One region of the Flavitalea sp. genome, then DNA from elsewhere that is predicted to be linked to it. Evidence: riboswitches for the same ligand, from Rfam matches in the RefSeq annotation. Region 1 holds a riboswitch; the other holds the start of a gene.
What was found. Region 1 has a riboswitch for S-adenosylmethionine ahead of VK664_RS28705 (SusC/RagA family TonB-linked outer membrane protein). Riboswitches for the same ligand answer to the same signal wherever they lie in the genome.
Positions count from the first base shown of each region.

Region 1 (8,252 bases):
ACTTATAATATTGTTGAGCCGGTAAAATTTTTGAATTTGCTTTCCCGTCTTCGGTTACGCCGTTAAATATAATACCATCGTCGTATACGGTTTCGCCTGCAGGTGCAGAGGAGCCCTGTTCAAGTTTAACTGTACCATTTGCTTTGTTATTGCCGGGATAGTAATAAAACAAACCACCATTCTCGGCTCCTCTTCCAGGCAAGGTGGATGCGAGCACACCTGTATACGTGCCCGTTGCAAAAGTGCCGTTGTATATGGAACCTCCAAAGCTTCCATCTATCAACACTCCAAGACTAAAGCCTTTAAAAGAAAAAGTGTTGCTTATACCGCCGATCCAATCAGGAGTGTATTTCCCGAGAACTCTTTTCGTCGGATCTATTTTTGGAGTACCGGTTGCATTTACAATAATATTGTTTGCATCATCTCTTAGAAACGCGTTCCCAAATAAGGTTCCATAAGGCTGACCAACTGCCGCTATGACCTGGGCTGAATTAGTAGCGATCACATAATTCTGAAGCAACCCTTCCTGGTCGAGTTCTATCACCTTAGATCTGTTCAATGCGTAATTAAGGTCGATATCCCAGGTGAACTGGCTTTTGACAGGTGTAATTCCTAATTGAACTTCAAACCCTTTGTTATTTATCTCTCCGGCATTGAGCAACTTGGAGCGGTAGCCTGTGGCAGGACTTACATCCACACTAAGTATCTGGTCATAGCTGTTTGTGTTATAAAAACTCAGGTCAACTTTTACCCTTTTATTCCATAAAACTGCTTCAGCACCAAGTTCAGTTGAATTTGTTGTTTCTGGTTTAAGATCCGGATTCAGGTAAGCTGTGGATGCATTAAGCTGTGGGTAAGCTCCATAAGGTGCTCCAAACACATATGTGTTAAGCAACCTATATGGATCGGCATCCTTACCAACCTTCGACCAGCCACCCCTGATCTTAGCATAATTGAGAACGTTGCTTTGGATCTGGAGCGCTTCCGTTAATACCACGCTACCGTTGAATGAAGGATAGAAGTAAGAACGGTTGGCTGCGGGCAAGGTAGACGTCCAATCGTTCCTGCCAGTTACGTTTAAAAACAAATAATTCCTGAAGCCTAACTGCGCAGAACCAAATACACTATAAGACTTGAGCTTGCTATAGTTGTTAGATGATATTAAAGGATCCCTTGAATTGGTTAATGAGTAAAGACCAGCCACAGCCAACCTTGGAGCGCTCTGGTCATTCTGCTCAATATAGCGTGACCTGATATTACCACCTGCAAGTGCTTCAACGGTAAAATCCTTGTTGATGCGTTTATCATAATTAAACGTTCCTTCAGTATTTGTTTCATTTACTGTAAACGCGCTTTCAGAATACGATCCAAAAGGAGCACCGTTTGTACCATAAGCAACTTTTATTTTCCTGCGATCATTATAATAGTCGGTACCGGAACGGAAATTAAAACTCAGACCTTCAATTATTTTATAATTCAGGGCAACACTACCTATCAAACGGTTTCGTCTTTGTTCAACTGTGTTTTCATAAGCAATAAAATAGGGATTACTATAATAGCTATTGTTCCAGTTGAAAGGAACACCATTTTCATCACGATATGGTTTCAGGCGGTTTATATCAACCTGCCTTCCGAACCATGTGTATTGCAGCATCGTGCTTGTTGCACGGGTACCACCTGTTCCGGGAAGATTGTCTGAAGCAAGACGGCTATAATTTGCATCGACAGTAACAGCGAGCTTTGGAGTTACCCGGAGCGTAGTATTTAACGCAAATGAATTTTTGCCCTGCCCGGAGTTCGGTATTACTCCTTCTTGTTTCAGATTGTTAAATGAAACACGATAATCAACTTTCTCGGTTGCGTCTGCAATTGAAATCCCATTGGTAGCTACATAACCTGTCCTGAAAAAATCTCTTACGTTATCAGGATGAGCAACAAATGGAACCGGTTCACCTTTGGAATAGAACTGTGGGATTAGTCTTCCGTCAAGTCTTGGCCCCCAGCTTTCATCAACTCCATCGTTTATACCTGCTCCTTTTCCATCCACATAACTAAACTTTCCTTCAGAGCCCTGGCCATAAGAATTCTGGTATTCCGGTAGTGTAAGCAAACTTTCAAAAACAACATTTGAGTTTACCGTAATGCCTAAACCTTTTTTGGTTTTGCCTGTTTTTGTCTTGATAAGGATCACACCGGCAGCGGCCCTTGATCCATAAAGTGCGGCAGCATTCGGGCCCTTCAATACACTTATAGATTCAATATCATCAGGATTGATATCTGAGATTGTGTTTGCATAATCCCGTGCACCACCGGAATTTAATTGAGAGTTGTCAACTGGAATGCCGTTGATAATAAATAGAGGCTGGTTATTGCCCGAAATAGAAGTTTCCCCGCGAATAACAATCCTTGATGATCCCATATCACCCTGGCTGTTCGTGATCCTTACCCCGGCAACTTTACCAGCAAGTGCATTTACCAGGTTAGGTGTCTTTACTTCTGCGATATCCTCTGTTTTAAGCTCCTGTACTGCATAGCCAAGTGATTTCTTTTGCCTGGAGATTCCCAGTGCGGTTACTACAACTTCATCAAGGGCGTTGTCGCCGGGCTGTAAAACGATCTGGAGCGGAGCGTTAATGTTTTCCGTTTTGATCTCACTGGTCTGAAACCCAATATAAGAAAATACCAGCTGGTCATTCGAAGAAACAGTAATAGTGAATAAACCCTGTGCATCAGTAAGAACATTTTGCTGGCTGTTCTTAACCTTTACAGTTACACCCACCAACAACTCACCTGCGGCGGAACGTACCGTTCCGGTTAACGTTTTTGTTTGTGCCACAAGAACGTTGGTAAATAGCAATAATAAGATTGGAATAAAAAATCTAATTGTTTTAAACATAGTAAACCTGGTTAATAGTTTGATTGTCCGATACCGGCATAGCTGTGCCAAATGGCTTCCTGCATGGTAATAACTTACCCGCGGTACCAAACCAATTTTCAAAAATTCAATAAACGAGATTTGAATAAATTACATCATCACTTTAGTGTCGCGATAAACAGCAACAACAACGCATTGAGCTGCGTTTAAGCGATTTAATGTACACAGGTAATTTACTGGAGCACTGTTGATAGGCATTAAAAGTTGTCATCGTTGTTTTTTTACACTGTTTGAGTCACAGGCCTGGCAAATCGTTGATTCTTTTTCCTTATCAATGTACAGGGAGCATTTAAAAACGAAAAGCACCCCGTTAATCAGGAGTGCTTTGTTATGTTGACATATTTAATGCAAAACTTCTGACTTAACTATCCCGTACGTAGGGGATGGAATTAGCACCATTTCCAATCATGGACGGTTGCTAAGGCGTCGCAGGGCCATTCCCTCAGCCTTTCTTGATAAGTGTTGTAAGAACTAGCGCAAAGATAATACAGAAATCTTATCAGTCTATAAAAAGCATAGGGTTTATCAAAAATAAATTTTCAAGAAAAGTTTACAGTTATTCTTTCCGCGAATTTTGTGATTGATATTGTTCAATTACTGACTGTTGAAAAATTACTGACTATTGAAATGCAGTTAATTACCGAGATCTTTTTTCGCAACCAGCGCTACAAGCATACCTAAAACAACCGCACATGGAACAAAAAATCATATAACATTTAAACGCTGCGACGTTTTGTAAGTCTATATTACGACGATGACCCCTAAAATATCTGTCCATAAACCAAAACATGAATAAAATTCGAATTATATACCATATATTTATGGTTATCAGCGTCTTATGTATCAGGTGTGGCAAAGACTCACCGGCGCCTCAAAAGATTTTTCGTTTTACGGGAACCATAAGCGTTGACGGCCTGGAAAGGACCTACCTGTTAAACCTGCCGCCATCTTATTATGAATCAAACGAGCTTTCGCTGGTGATTGCTTTGCATGGTGGTGGAGGAAACGCTGAACAATTTGAAAGCTCAACAGGTCTCACCGATAAAGCTAATGCCTCTGATTTTATTGTTGTTTATCCAAACGGCGTAAAGAGCACGGGTATTTTGAAAGCACAAACCTGGAATGGTGGAAGCTGTTGCGATTATGCTGTCGAAAAAAATATCGATGATGTTAAATTCATCAGTCAACTCATCGATCTTCTTGTAAGGAATTATAAAATCAATCCAAAAAAAGTTTACGCTACCGGGCATTCAAATGGTGGTCTCATGGCTTACCGACTGGCTTGCGAACTTGCGTGGAAGATTGCAGCTATTGCACCAAACGCTTGCAGTATGTCGGTTACAAAACCCTGCGATTCATCCAGACCGGTCCCCGTTCTTCATATGCATTCGGTTAATGACAAGAATGTTCCTTATAAGGGTGGATACGGCGATGGTGTTTCGAAAGCCTATTTTGCTCCGGTTGATTCAGTATTGAATGTGTGGTCGGCCATAAATGCCTGCGGAACCAAGGCACAAAAAGTTGCGGATAATCCTGGTTACACATTTTTCAAATGGTCCGATTGCCTGAACCAGGTTAATATCAATTATTATCTTACCAAAGATGGCGCACATGCATGGCCGGGAGGAGAGCCGGGAAGTGCATTAGGAGATTCGCCTTCAAAAGTTATAAAAGCCAACGACCTGCTATGGGATTTTTTTCAACAATTTCAGTTACCTTAATAGTACTGAAATAGTGCTGACTTTACTTGCAACCTGAATTTGTAATTCAATGATAATACGACGCTCAGTATTTGTTTTGACAATAGCAAGCCTCATTGCTGTGCCACTGTTGATCAATAAACTGATCTGGATCTCAAAAACGAAAACAACAACCGGGGTAATGTCATTCGAGGGAATGGGTAATGCCGGTGACATGCTTCGTTCTACCTATTCGGTATTTTATTTTGAACATGATGCAGACACGACCTGGTTTAACAGCAGTGCAAATATCAGTTATAAACCAGGCGACCTGGCACCAGTACGTTACAACACTGCAAATCCCGCTGATGCCCGATTAAATACATTTCTTTCTATCTGGCTTGGCACCCTGCTTGCCGGTGGTATACCTTTGTTGGTATTACTGGTCATTTTCCTCAATCGCCATATCGTTCCACATAATAATGATATCAGGCTTTCAAAAAAGAAGCCATTCATATTCCTGCACAGTGCATAGCAATAGTGGGCTAGCTCACTACAAGAAATCAAGTCCCTAAAATTGTTTAATTTTGTCTGTGCCAGTATTTTATTCACAAATCATTCATAAGTCCTATGAATTCGTTTCATAATTCATAACTCATAATTCATAATTTTCTTCCTCATCACTCATCACTCATATTAAAATGGTCATGGGAGACTCCGAAAAACTACATCGAATTGTCGAAGCCAGAATGAAATTAAAGGCCCGCTTCGAAGATAAAATCAGGGACACACCTTCTGTTTCTGATTCAAAGCCTCTCGGTTCAGGTAAACCAAACAGGCACGGGATGCCAGAGCTTCCTGTTGGCCAGACTGTAACAAAAAAATGGCCGGTCCTCGATCTTGGTACACAACCTGAAATTTCAAATACAGAGTGGCGGCTTACATTGAACGGTGCAGTTGATCATCCTGTTGTGTTAAACTGGGAGGACTTTATGGCCTTACCACAAACAGAAGATGTCTCCGATTTTCATTGTGTAACCACCTGGTCAAAACTGAATATGAGCTGGAAAGGTGTCCGACTGCTGGATCTGGCAGCATTGGTACAGGTGAAAGATACGGCCACTCATATCTTATGTTATGGTTATGATGAATACACGACTAACATATCATTGGAAGAAGCGCTTAAACCTGATGTACTGCTGGTGCATATTGCAGAAAATAATCCTTTACCAAAGGAACATGGCGGGCCGGTAAGAATGATTACCCCGCAGCTTTATGCCTGGAAAGGCTCGAAATGGATAAACCGGATTGAATTTCTTACACATAACAGATTAGGTTTCTGGGAAAGAAATGGATATTCGAATACTGCATACCCGTGGCGCAATGACCGGTATATGTAGTTTATTAAATCATTTCTTTTCGAGCATTCGTATACAATTACTCAATGACCGGAAATTATGATAAGTCGCCTTCCAGATATGTGATTTGGCCGAGGTTTTTCTGGCGGGATCATGATCTATCCCTTCTTCATACCAATCACCATGTACATGATCGATAAGATTCAACTGAACATAATTCCATAATTCCAGGAATTTGTCTGCATAGTTCAGTTTATCGGAAGGATACAATTGCGAAAATATCATGAGGGTATTTAATCCTTCGGCCTGGGCCCACCAGTTTTTACTTTGTTTGATGATGCTGATGGTATCACTGTTTCTAAAATAATATCCCTGGTCATAAAAACCTGCCAGTGCGTGATCCCAGCCATTGCGCAATGAGTGATCAACCATCTTTTTTCCAATAGCGAGTGTTTTTTTATCATCGTGATTACCGAGGATCTCCGTGGCTTCCATCATCAGGTAGGCAGTTTCAACATCGTGTCCGAATGAAACATGATCCAGGGATCGTCGCTGAAGTATTATATCCCGGGTTGAATCTTTATTCGAAACAGGTTTCCATTCGGGTGTAAAAAATAACTGCAGATATCCTTTGGGATGAACCATCGTATCCCTAATCAATAAGAGCATTTCCTGTAACCTTGTTTTCAAAAGCGGATCGGGCCAAACAGCATACAACTCAGTAAAGGCCTCCAGTATATGAATGGAACTGTTCTGATCCTTGTAACCAAGATCAGATGCAAGCGGTGTGCCCGAATCGCGGCGAATAGGTTTCCCCGATCTTTCCAGGTGTTGATAGTAGCCTTTGTATACAGGGTCAAGACTATTTTTCTCGAGCCAGCCGAAAGCTTTTTTTGCGAGTTCCAGTACCTGGGGGTCACGGGAGGTTTTATAATATGCTGCGAGCGCGTATAAACCGAAGGCATTCCCGTATGCCTCCTTCCGTTCGGATATCATATCACCCTTCCTGTTTACAAGTGTATAAAATCCGCCATATTGTTTGTCCCACATCTTGTCTCTGAGAAAAAAATAACCATGTCGCGCCATTGCCAGGTAACTGGTGTCTTTGTAAAATAGTGTTGCCTTTGAAGTAGTCCAGACATGCCTGGCCTGCGTAACAATCATCTTGTCCTGTTTGCCTGCAGGTTTAAATTCAAATGAAAAGTCGGTCAGGTATCCTCCATATAAGGTGTCGATGTTTTTAGGATAATAAACATCCAGCAATTCTTTTTTTGCTGAGAATTTCATCTGAGACAGCACTGAATCAAAAGATTGTCTTGTTTGAGAAAAACAAATGGAACAGGAACAAACCGAGCAATAAAATATTGAAATAAGAATAACAATTCTTTTCATAAGGCTACCTTTATTTCATTCAAATATATCATTCAAATAATCATTCAGATATTCATTAAATCTTCATCATTCAAAAAAGGGCGTGTCCTTGATGGCATATTTTCGCATACCTTCTTCGTTTATTTCCACACCGATACCTGGCTTTGTTGAAAGCGTTATAAAACTATCCTTCACCCATTCACCATCATAAGTAATTATCTCTTTGAACATAGGTTCTGTATGAAAATATGATTGCCATTCCAGTACCATAAAATTAGGAACTGAAGCACAAACATGCGCCGAGGCCATTGCGCCCAGGAATGAAGCTACCATATGTGGTGCAAAGGGAACATAATAAAGGTTGGCCAGGTTTGCAATCCGCTGCCCCTCGCCCAACCCACCCGCCTTCTGCAGATCGGGCATTACTATATCTACGGCTCCGATTTCGAGCAGTGGACGGAACCCATGAGCGAGATAATGATTTTCGCCGGCGCAAATAGGAGTACTGGTTGAATCAGTTATAAGCTTATATGCCTGCGGATTTTCAGCAGGTATGGGTTCTTCCAGCCACATCAGGTTAAGATGTTCCACTCGTTTTGCTATCTGTTGGCCGGTAACCGCATCATAACGTCCATGCATATCCGCACAAATGTCAATATTAGGTCCCACCGCTTCACGGGCAGCTGTAAGCTGATCAACCATGCGTTGTAGTTCAGCCGGACTTGCTGTCCAGTTATATGCATCATATTTGTTGGGATCATTAGCCTGGTCCAGGTCAAACTTGATGGCATTAAAACCCATTTTTTTTGATTTTAATGCTGCCTCTGCAAAGTCCTTCGGAGTGGGCAGGTTTCTCTGGTACAGGGCAGTGTCGCAATAAACACGGATCTTATCCCGAAACTTACCACC
Region 1 covers NZ_DATHKG010000181.1:34,481-42,732, forward strand. The annotation lists gene VK664_RS28705 (SusC/RagA family TonB-linked outer membrane protein) at 1-2,896, opposite strand, end outside; SAM riboswitch class I at 3,294-3,397, opposite strand; gene VK664_RS28710 (CE1 family esterase) at 3,724-4,656, shown strand; gene VK664_RS28715 (DUF3592 domain-containing protein) at 4,706-5,149, shown strand; gene VK664_RS28720 (molybdopterin-dependent oxidoreductase) at 5,322-6,014, shown strand; gene VK664_RS28725 (AGE family epimerase/isomerase) at 6,024-7,364, opposite strand; gene VK664_RS28730 (mandelate racemase/muconate lactonizing enzyme family protein) at 7,431-8,252, opposite strand, start outside.

Region 2 (8,252 bases), on a different contig from region 1:
AAAAATCGTTGGTCAGCTCATGTGGTGTATGATGATATAATTTTTTATACTCGTATTTATATTGATAACGCAAAGCGGAAAGATCACTCAACACCGCTGAAGCTGTCGGAAAACTTCCGGCTCCCTTCCCATAGAAAAACTGTTTATCGGCAAACCCGCTTTCTATAACAACACCATTGTATTCGTTCTTAACAAAAGATAGCGGGTCATCCTGTTTCACAAACTGTGGTAGTACAAAGGCTGCTACCTTTCCTGTATTAAGCTTTTTTGCCTGGGCTACAAGTTTGATTTCGAAATGCTTTTCATGCGCTACTGTGGCATCACCTGCCTGGATATTCTGAATTCCAGTGAAAACAAGATTATCAGGATGTTCAACTATACCATAAGCATGGGTGAGTAAAAAGGTCCATTTATTTACAGCATCGTATCCTTCCACATCGAGTTTGGGATTAGATTCTGCAAAGCCAAGTTGTTGAGCAAGCACCAAAGCTGCTTTGAACTCGAGCTTATCCTCAAACATTTTTGTCAGAATAAAATTTGTTGAACCGTTTACAATCGCTTTTATCGAATGTAAAAGATCATTATCATAATATTCTTCGAGGTTCCGTATTACAGGGATAGATGCGCAGGCAGCCGCCTCACAGAGAAATGATTCTCCTGTTTCCTGTTGCATCTGCAAGATCTCTGGTAAATGTTCGGCAATCATTTTTTTGCTTGCACTAACTACTGATTTGTTATTCCTCAGTGCGGTAGAAACAATCTCAAATGCTGCATTTGAATCATCAATTACTTCAACGATTACATTAATATCTGCATCGTTCAACAACACATCTTTATCAGTTGTAAATAAATCGGCGGGAGCATTTCTCGGCTTGCCTGGGTTTTTTATACAAACTTTTTTTATTGATGCTTTTAGAGAGGGTGTTTGTTGGAGGACTTTGTATAATCCTTCTCCTACAACTCCGAAACCAAACAACCCGATGGTTAACTGCTTGTGTGCGTCCATGAAACTATTTATATATTAAGTGGAATCTGATTTGCAAATTTACTGTATAGATGTGCAATAATCAACAATTATAGGTAAGAGCAAAATGGATGCGCATAAGCATAATGTTGATTATCTGTGTTTTATAAAATGTGTTAAATTATTTCAATTCATTAGGGTTAACTTATAACAATGCATTTGGGTTAACCTATAACCGTTGGTACGGATTTCAATCCTGCAAAAGATGAAATAATGGGGGCAAGCTGATCGAATTCGAGCAGGAACCCATCATGGCCATATGGGGACCGGATGAGGGTAAATGCGGCTCCGGGTATTTCATCTGCCAGGAGCTGCTGTTCCTGGATAGGAAATAATATATCTGTTTCAATACCTATTGACAGGGTTGAAGCCCGGATTGACTTCAATGCGTTGGATATACCGCCGCGATCCCTGCCGACATTGTGGCTGTCCATACTTTTGCTGAGAAAATAATAGCTGAAGGCATTAAATCGTTTTGCGAGTTTTTCACCCTGGTAACGTTGGTAGGATTCGCTTTTAAAACCATCAATCAGGTTGTCATCATGTTCCGTTTGTCCCTTACCGTAGGTGTTATAGTGGCGATACGAGATCAATGCGAAGCCTCTTGCCACTTTCATGCCTTCAATGCCGGCTTCCGGGTGCTCATCCTTCCAGGTACTATCCAATTCTATGGCCAGTCTTTGCGAAGCATTAAAGGCAATTCCCCAGGGTGAATGAACAGCATTGGTCGCGATAGGAAAGATGAATTCGAACAAAGATGGTTCCTCAATGGCCCATTCAAGTAACTGCTGGCCACCCATAGATCCGCCAATTCCGACCTTTATCCTTTTGATTCCAAGAAAACTTCTAAGTGGCTGATAAGCCCTTATCATATCTCTTGGAGTAAAAAGCGGGAACCGGTGAAACCATGAATTTTGCGTTGAGGGATCAATATCCAGCGGGCCGAGACTTCCATAACAACTACCGGGCATATTAACGCAGACTATGAAATAGTGAGCAGGATCGAAGAGTTTATCTTTTCCTGTGAGGCCCGTCCACCATTCGGCCGGGTCACTGTTTGCTGTTAAAGCATGGAAGATCCAGACTGCATTATCTTTCCGTTCGTTAAGTTTACCATAAGTAGTATAAGCAAGGTGATATCCGTTGAGCGTTTCCCCGCTCTCTAAACTGAAATTCTTTTCATAACGGAAAATTTTCTGGGGCATTGGGGCAAATTTATAAGAAAGAATGTACCTGCTGCTTATTTATTGAAGCAGCAGGTACATTATATGAAAAACAAAACAGGTATTAGCTTAGACGAAAAGCAAAACAGGTATTAGCTTACCAGCTGTTTTGCAAAAACCTTTTCAAAAGCCTGTTCAAAGTCCGCTTTGATATCGTCCAGGTGTTCAATGCCTACACTGATTCTTACCTGGTTTGGTGACACACCTGCCGCGAGCTGCTCATCAACGCTCAATTGTTCGTGGGTGGTAGAAGCGGGATGAATTGCGAGTGTTTTTGCATCGCCGACATTCGCAAGATGACTTACCAGTTTTAATGAATCAATAAACTTGCTGGCATTTTCCTTGTCGCCTTTTATACCGAAATTGAGTATCCCACCAAAACCTCTTGTGAGATATTTTTTTGCAAGCTCATGGTAAGGGCTTGATTTGAGTCCTGGATATTCAACAAACTCAACCTGCGGATGTTTTTCAAGCCACTGGGCCAGGTTCAATGCGTTTTCAACATGCCTGTCTAACCGTAATGAAAGTGTTTCGATTCCCTGTAATAGCAAAAATGAATTAAAAGGTCCTTGTGAAGCTCCAAAGTCACGCAAGCCTTCAACCCTTGCACGGATTGCAAATGCAATATTTGGCAGTCCCAATGGATTTCCTTCACCAAATACATCCCAGAATTTCAATCCATGATAACCTTCCGATGGTTCAGTGAACTGCGGGAACTTACCGTTCGCCCAGTTATAATTTCCACCGTCGATAATCACACCACCTATGGTTGTTCCATGACCACCTATCCATTTTGTTGCAGATTCAACTACAATATTTGCACCCCATTCAATCGGGCGGAACAAATAACCCCCGGCACCAAAAGTATTGTCAACCACCAACGGCAGATCATATTCTTTTGCAAGCGCTCCAAACTTTTCAAAGTCAGGAATATTCAGACGTGGATTACCAATGGTTTCAAGATAAATCGCCTTGGTATTTTTATCAATGAGTTTCGCAAAACTTTCAACATTATCACCTTCCGCGAACCTAACTTCTATGCCTAACCGCTTAAAAGCAACTTTAAATTGATTGTAGGTGCCACCATAAAGATATGGGGTGGTCACAAAATTATCACCAACCTGGAGTATGTTATTCAAGGCAAGAAACTGTGCTGCCTGTCCTGAACCTGTTGCCAGTGCAGCCACTCCACCTTCCAGCGCCGCCATTCTTTGTTCGAACACATCTGTGGTGGGATTCATTATTCTTGTATAAATATTTCCGAACGTTCTTAGTCCGAAAAGATTTGCTGCATGCTCCGAATTGTCAAATCCGTAAGAAGTAGTCTGGTAGATTGGAACCGCTCGTGATTTTGTTGTTGGATCGATTTGTTGACCGGCGTGCAATTGAAGCGTTTCAAAATGAAGATTGCTCATGATCGTTGTTTTTTAGAGTTTTGAAGCAGGCGCTTTCGTTAAATGAAGATTGCTTAATAAAAATACTTATAAAATGGAGAATACTATTTTAGTAAAGTTAAAGGGACAAAAGATTCGGAACTATCCCCTAAACTGGTATTTATTTTTATTTTTTTCAGGCTCTTGTCGAGATCCGCAATCAGGTCATCCACATCCTCCAGTCCCACACTCAACCTGATCAGGCTATCGGCAACACCGGCCGCACGGCGTCTTTCGGTTGGTATTGATTTATGGGTCATTTGTGCGGGATGACAAAGCAGACTTTTGATGCCCCCCAGGCTCTCAGCCAGTTTGAACAGCTCAGTAGACGTAACGACCAGATTTGCAGCGCTTTCGGTATCATTTTTCAAAGTGAAAGATACAATTCCTCCAAATCCCTTTGATTGTTTTGCTGCAATTTTGTGATTAGGATGGGAAGCGAGCCCCGGATAAAATACCTTATCAACCGCAGGGTGAGCTACCAGCCATTCAGCAACTGCCTGGGCGTTGATACAATGTTGTTTTATCCGCAATGGCAGTGTCTCAATTCCCCGGATAAGCAACCAGCTATCGAAAGGACCTAATATGTTGCCGCAGGCATTTTGCATGAATTTTACCTTAGCGCCCAGTTCACGATCTTTTGTAATGACCAGGCCTGCAATAATATCGCTGTGCCCGCCGAGATATTTAGTAGCGGAATGTACTACAATATCAGCTCCCAGCGAAAGAGGTTTTTGCAATGCGGGTGAAGCAAAAGTATTATCCACGCAAAGTAAACAGTTATTGGATTTTGCGATACGTGCGATTGCTTCGATATCTGCAATTTTCAGTGTTGGATTGGTGGGTGTTTCAATCCAGATTAATTTTGTATTTGGAGTTACCGCATTGAAGACATTTGCGGGGTCAGTTGCATCAACATATTGAACCGTGATTCCGAATTTTTCATAAACCTGGGTGAAAAGCCTGAATGCACCACCATAGATATCATCTACCGCAATAATTTCATCGCCCGATTTTAATAATTTTAACACGGCGTCGATAGCTGCCAGTCCGCTTCCAAAAGCAAGTCCTACCGTACCATTTTCAAGTTCTGCTACGATGTCTTCGAGTGCCGCCCGGGTCGGGTTACCGCTTCTTGCATAATCATAACCTTTGTTTACACCCGGCGCTTCCTGTACAAAAGTGGAGGTCTGATAAATAGGAACGGAAATAGCGCCTGTTTGTTCGTCGACGGGGATACTGTGAATGAGCTTTGTTGAATCCTGCATTACTAAATGTTTTACTGTTTAAAAATGTTTTACCGTTTAAAGAATGATCCCGCAATCGCAGAATCAATCATGAACATTTCTTATCAGCGGACACAGCTCTATTGACCAGTTATGGCACAAAAAAAGCTCTTCCGTAAAGTCAGAAGAGCTTAAAATATATTGAAGATATTTATGAGCGTTGAATCTGACTTATCTGCCTCCCGACAGGGAGATGGAATTGGCACCTTATCACGATTGCTCGCGACAGGTTGTCAAGGCTTCCCAGGGCCATTACCCTCAGCCTTTCTAGATAAGAATGATTAAAGAACTGCGACAAAGATAGAGCAGAATTGCAAACCACCAAAAAGTTCAGCGACTTTTTCAAAAAAAAGTCTATTTAACTAGTAGACTTCTTTTATTTCATAGACTGATTGGAGAACCGGTGTTCCCCGCAAATTTATTTGTTAACAAAAACCAAAAAGTGTTGCAGGCAACTGCAACACTTTTTGGTGATCGTCACTGTTGATGATTAAGACCGATCAGCTAAGCGTCACTGTTGATGATTGAGACTTATTATCATCATTGTTAACCATTTGAAATTATCAGTCAATCGTATTGTTAACAATTGACTGATGAGCTCCTGTTTTGAAGTTATAGTTAAAATCTATATCCGACTGATAAACCGAACCCTGTGTTTGCAGCCCTGGAGTCTGTGCCTGGCATAGCATAATTATCTGGATTGATATTTACTAAACCAAGTTGTGCATTCAACTGGGCAGAAAACCGATTAGTGAATTCATATCCGAAAAGTATATTTGCGCCTGCATCAAATGGTTTGAAATAAACTACATTTGGATCAATGTCATCCGCATTAACCTTGCCCTTGAACTTAACTTTCCTGTCATCTCCATCTGTCTTGTACTTTCCGCCAATACCATAAGCAACATAAGGTCCGAAACCAACCAATAATTTACCATTACCAATAACGGGTTTATATAAAAGATTCACTGGAATCTCGATATAGGAAAGGTTGAGCGTTGGATCTCCACCAAATGCATCATTAAATTTTGTTCCCTTAGTTGAAAATAACAAACCCGGTTGTACATAAAATTCTGGTGCAATTGGTATCTCTGCATTCACTCCAACATGAAACCTCGGAACGAGTTTGTTTTCCAGCCTATCATCGCTGGCATCGCGGCCATTGATATTTTGCAAATTTAAACCGGCCCGAACACCAAAGGTTGTTCCGCCAACTTCAACGCTTTGTGACTGTGCCATAGATGCCGTCGATAATAAACCTAACGCTGCGATTGCTGCTAAACTTAATTTTTTCATATTCTGTTTTTTAAATTAATACTTTCTTTAAGTGACGATTGGAGTGACCTAACTTCCTGTACCAGATTCTTTTTTCGCGTCTGATTTCATTTTTTCATTTGCGGTGATCAGGAATTCCACACGACGATTCTGGCTTTTCCCGTCTTCGGTATCATTACCATATTTTGGTGCAGTTTCACCAAATCCTTTTGTTACAATTCTTCCTGTAGGTACACCTTTCTCGCGGAGATAACCTGCAACTGAACTTGCCCTGCGATCAGACAAGGTTTTGTTGTGTGCATCTGTTCCATCGCTGTCTGTATGTCCCTGAATCTCGATGTTAGTATCGGGATATTTAGTAAGCACATCTTTCAGTTCGTTCAGATTAGATTCAGCGGCAGATGACAAATCGGCCTTATCAACGGCGAATAGAACTTTATTGTTAAACTCAACCACTATTCCTTCGCCTACACGTTCAACCTTGGCACCTGGAACTTCGTTTTTAATTTCTTCTGCTTGTTTGTCCATCTTGCGTCCGATAACGGCGCCTGTAACACCACCGACTGCTGCACCGATGATAGCACCCATTGCAGTGTTTCCTGCGGCCCTACCGATAACTGCACCTGCTGCAGCACCACCACCGACACCAATTGCGGCACCTTTCTGGGTTTTGTTCATGCTTTTACAACCGGATAAAACAATGATTGACGAAATGAGGATTAAAAAGAATTTACTTAGTGTTTTCATATTTTTCATTTTGTTCTGACCACCATTTTCAAAGATCATACCATGTCGATCCGGCTGGGGAGGCCTCAACGTGAATTAAGTGTATATAATTGCCACTCTAAGTGTTTAAATACCCAACTACCCTAGCTTTAACAAAAAAATGCGGCTTTCATATGAACAATTTTTGTTTATCACCGGCAACAATTTCCCTGAATTTTCTACACAAAACGGCTCCTGTTCCAACTCTAATTGAACCTCTTTAAACCTGATTTGTTCGTATCTTTGCAATTCGCAAAAAATTATGGCAAAATCAAAAACAGCAGTTGTTGACAAGCTCCCGTCAACAAATGGAAATAGCATACACAATCATGAGTTAATCGAGGTATTTGGAGCCAGGGTTCATAATCTTAAGAATATAGATATCAGCATACCCAAGAACCAACTTGTAGTTATCACCGGTATAAGTGGTTCAGGAAAATCTTCACTCGCATTCGATACTATCTATGCTGAGGGTCAGCGAAGATATATGGAAAGCTTCGGGGCCTATGCCAGGCAATTCATTGGTGATATGGAGAGACCCGACGTTGATAAAATCACCGGCCTGTCGCCTGTTATTTCCATTGAGCAAAAAACAACAAATAAAAATCCCCGTTCTACAGTTGGTACGATCACTGAAGTATATGATTTCATGCGTTTACTTTATGCGCGCATTGGAGAAGCCTTTAGTTATCATACTGGTAAAAAAATGATCAAGTTTAGTGAAGAGGAGATTGTTGACAATATTTATAAAAAGTTCAAAGGAAAAAAAATAACGCTGCTTGCACCCATTGTAAGAGGGCGTAAAGGACACTATCGTGAATTGTTTGAAGACATCAGGAAGAAGGGATATGTAAAAGTGAGGGTTGATGGTGAGGTCAAAGACCTGGCAGCAAAGATGCAGGTTGATCGTTACAAAATTCATGACATCGAAGTGGTTATAGATCGCCTGGCTGTTACGGAGGAGATGCGGACCAGGGTCAGCCAAAGTGTTCAGAAGTCTCTTCAGACCGGTAAGGATCTGATGTTTTTGTTATTGAACGATGACAACAAGATTATTCAGTACTCTAAACAATTGATGTGTGAAGATACCGGGCTCAGTTATGAAGAGCCATCTCCAAATTCCTTTTCATTCAACTCGCCTTATGGAGCCTGCCCGGTTTGTAAGGGTCTTGGTAATGTTTACCAAATAAGTCTCGAGGCTATAATTCCTGATCCTTCGTTTAGTATTAACGAAGGTGCAATTGTT
Region 2 covers NZ_DATHKG010000046.1:45,506-53,757, forward strand. The annotation lists gene VK664_RS07470 (homoserine dehydrogenase) at 1-1,006, opposite strand, end outside; gene VK664_RS07475 (homoserine O-acetyltransferase family protein) at 1,189-2,229, opposite strand; gene VK664_RS07480 (O-acetylhomoserine aminocarboxypropyltransferase/cysteine synthase family protein) at 2,340-3,662, opposite strand; gene VK664_RS07485 (trans-sulfuration enzyme family protein) at 3,746-4,948, opposite strand; SAM riboswitch class I at 5,135-5,244, opposite strand; gene VK664_RS07490 (porin family protein) at 5,585-6,262, opposite strand; gene VK664_RS07495 (OmpA family protein) at 6,311-6,988, opposite strand; gene uvrA (excinuclease ABC subunit UvrA) at 7,269-8,252, shown strand, end outside.
Region 2: another riboswitch for S-adenosylmethionine. It lies ahead of VK664_RS07485 (trans-sulfuration enzyme family protein); the one in region 1 lies ahead of VK664_RS28705 (SusC/RagA family TonB-linked outer membrane protein).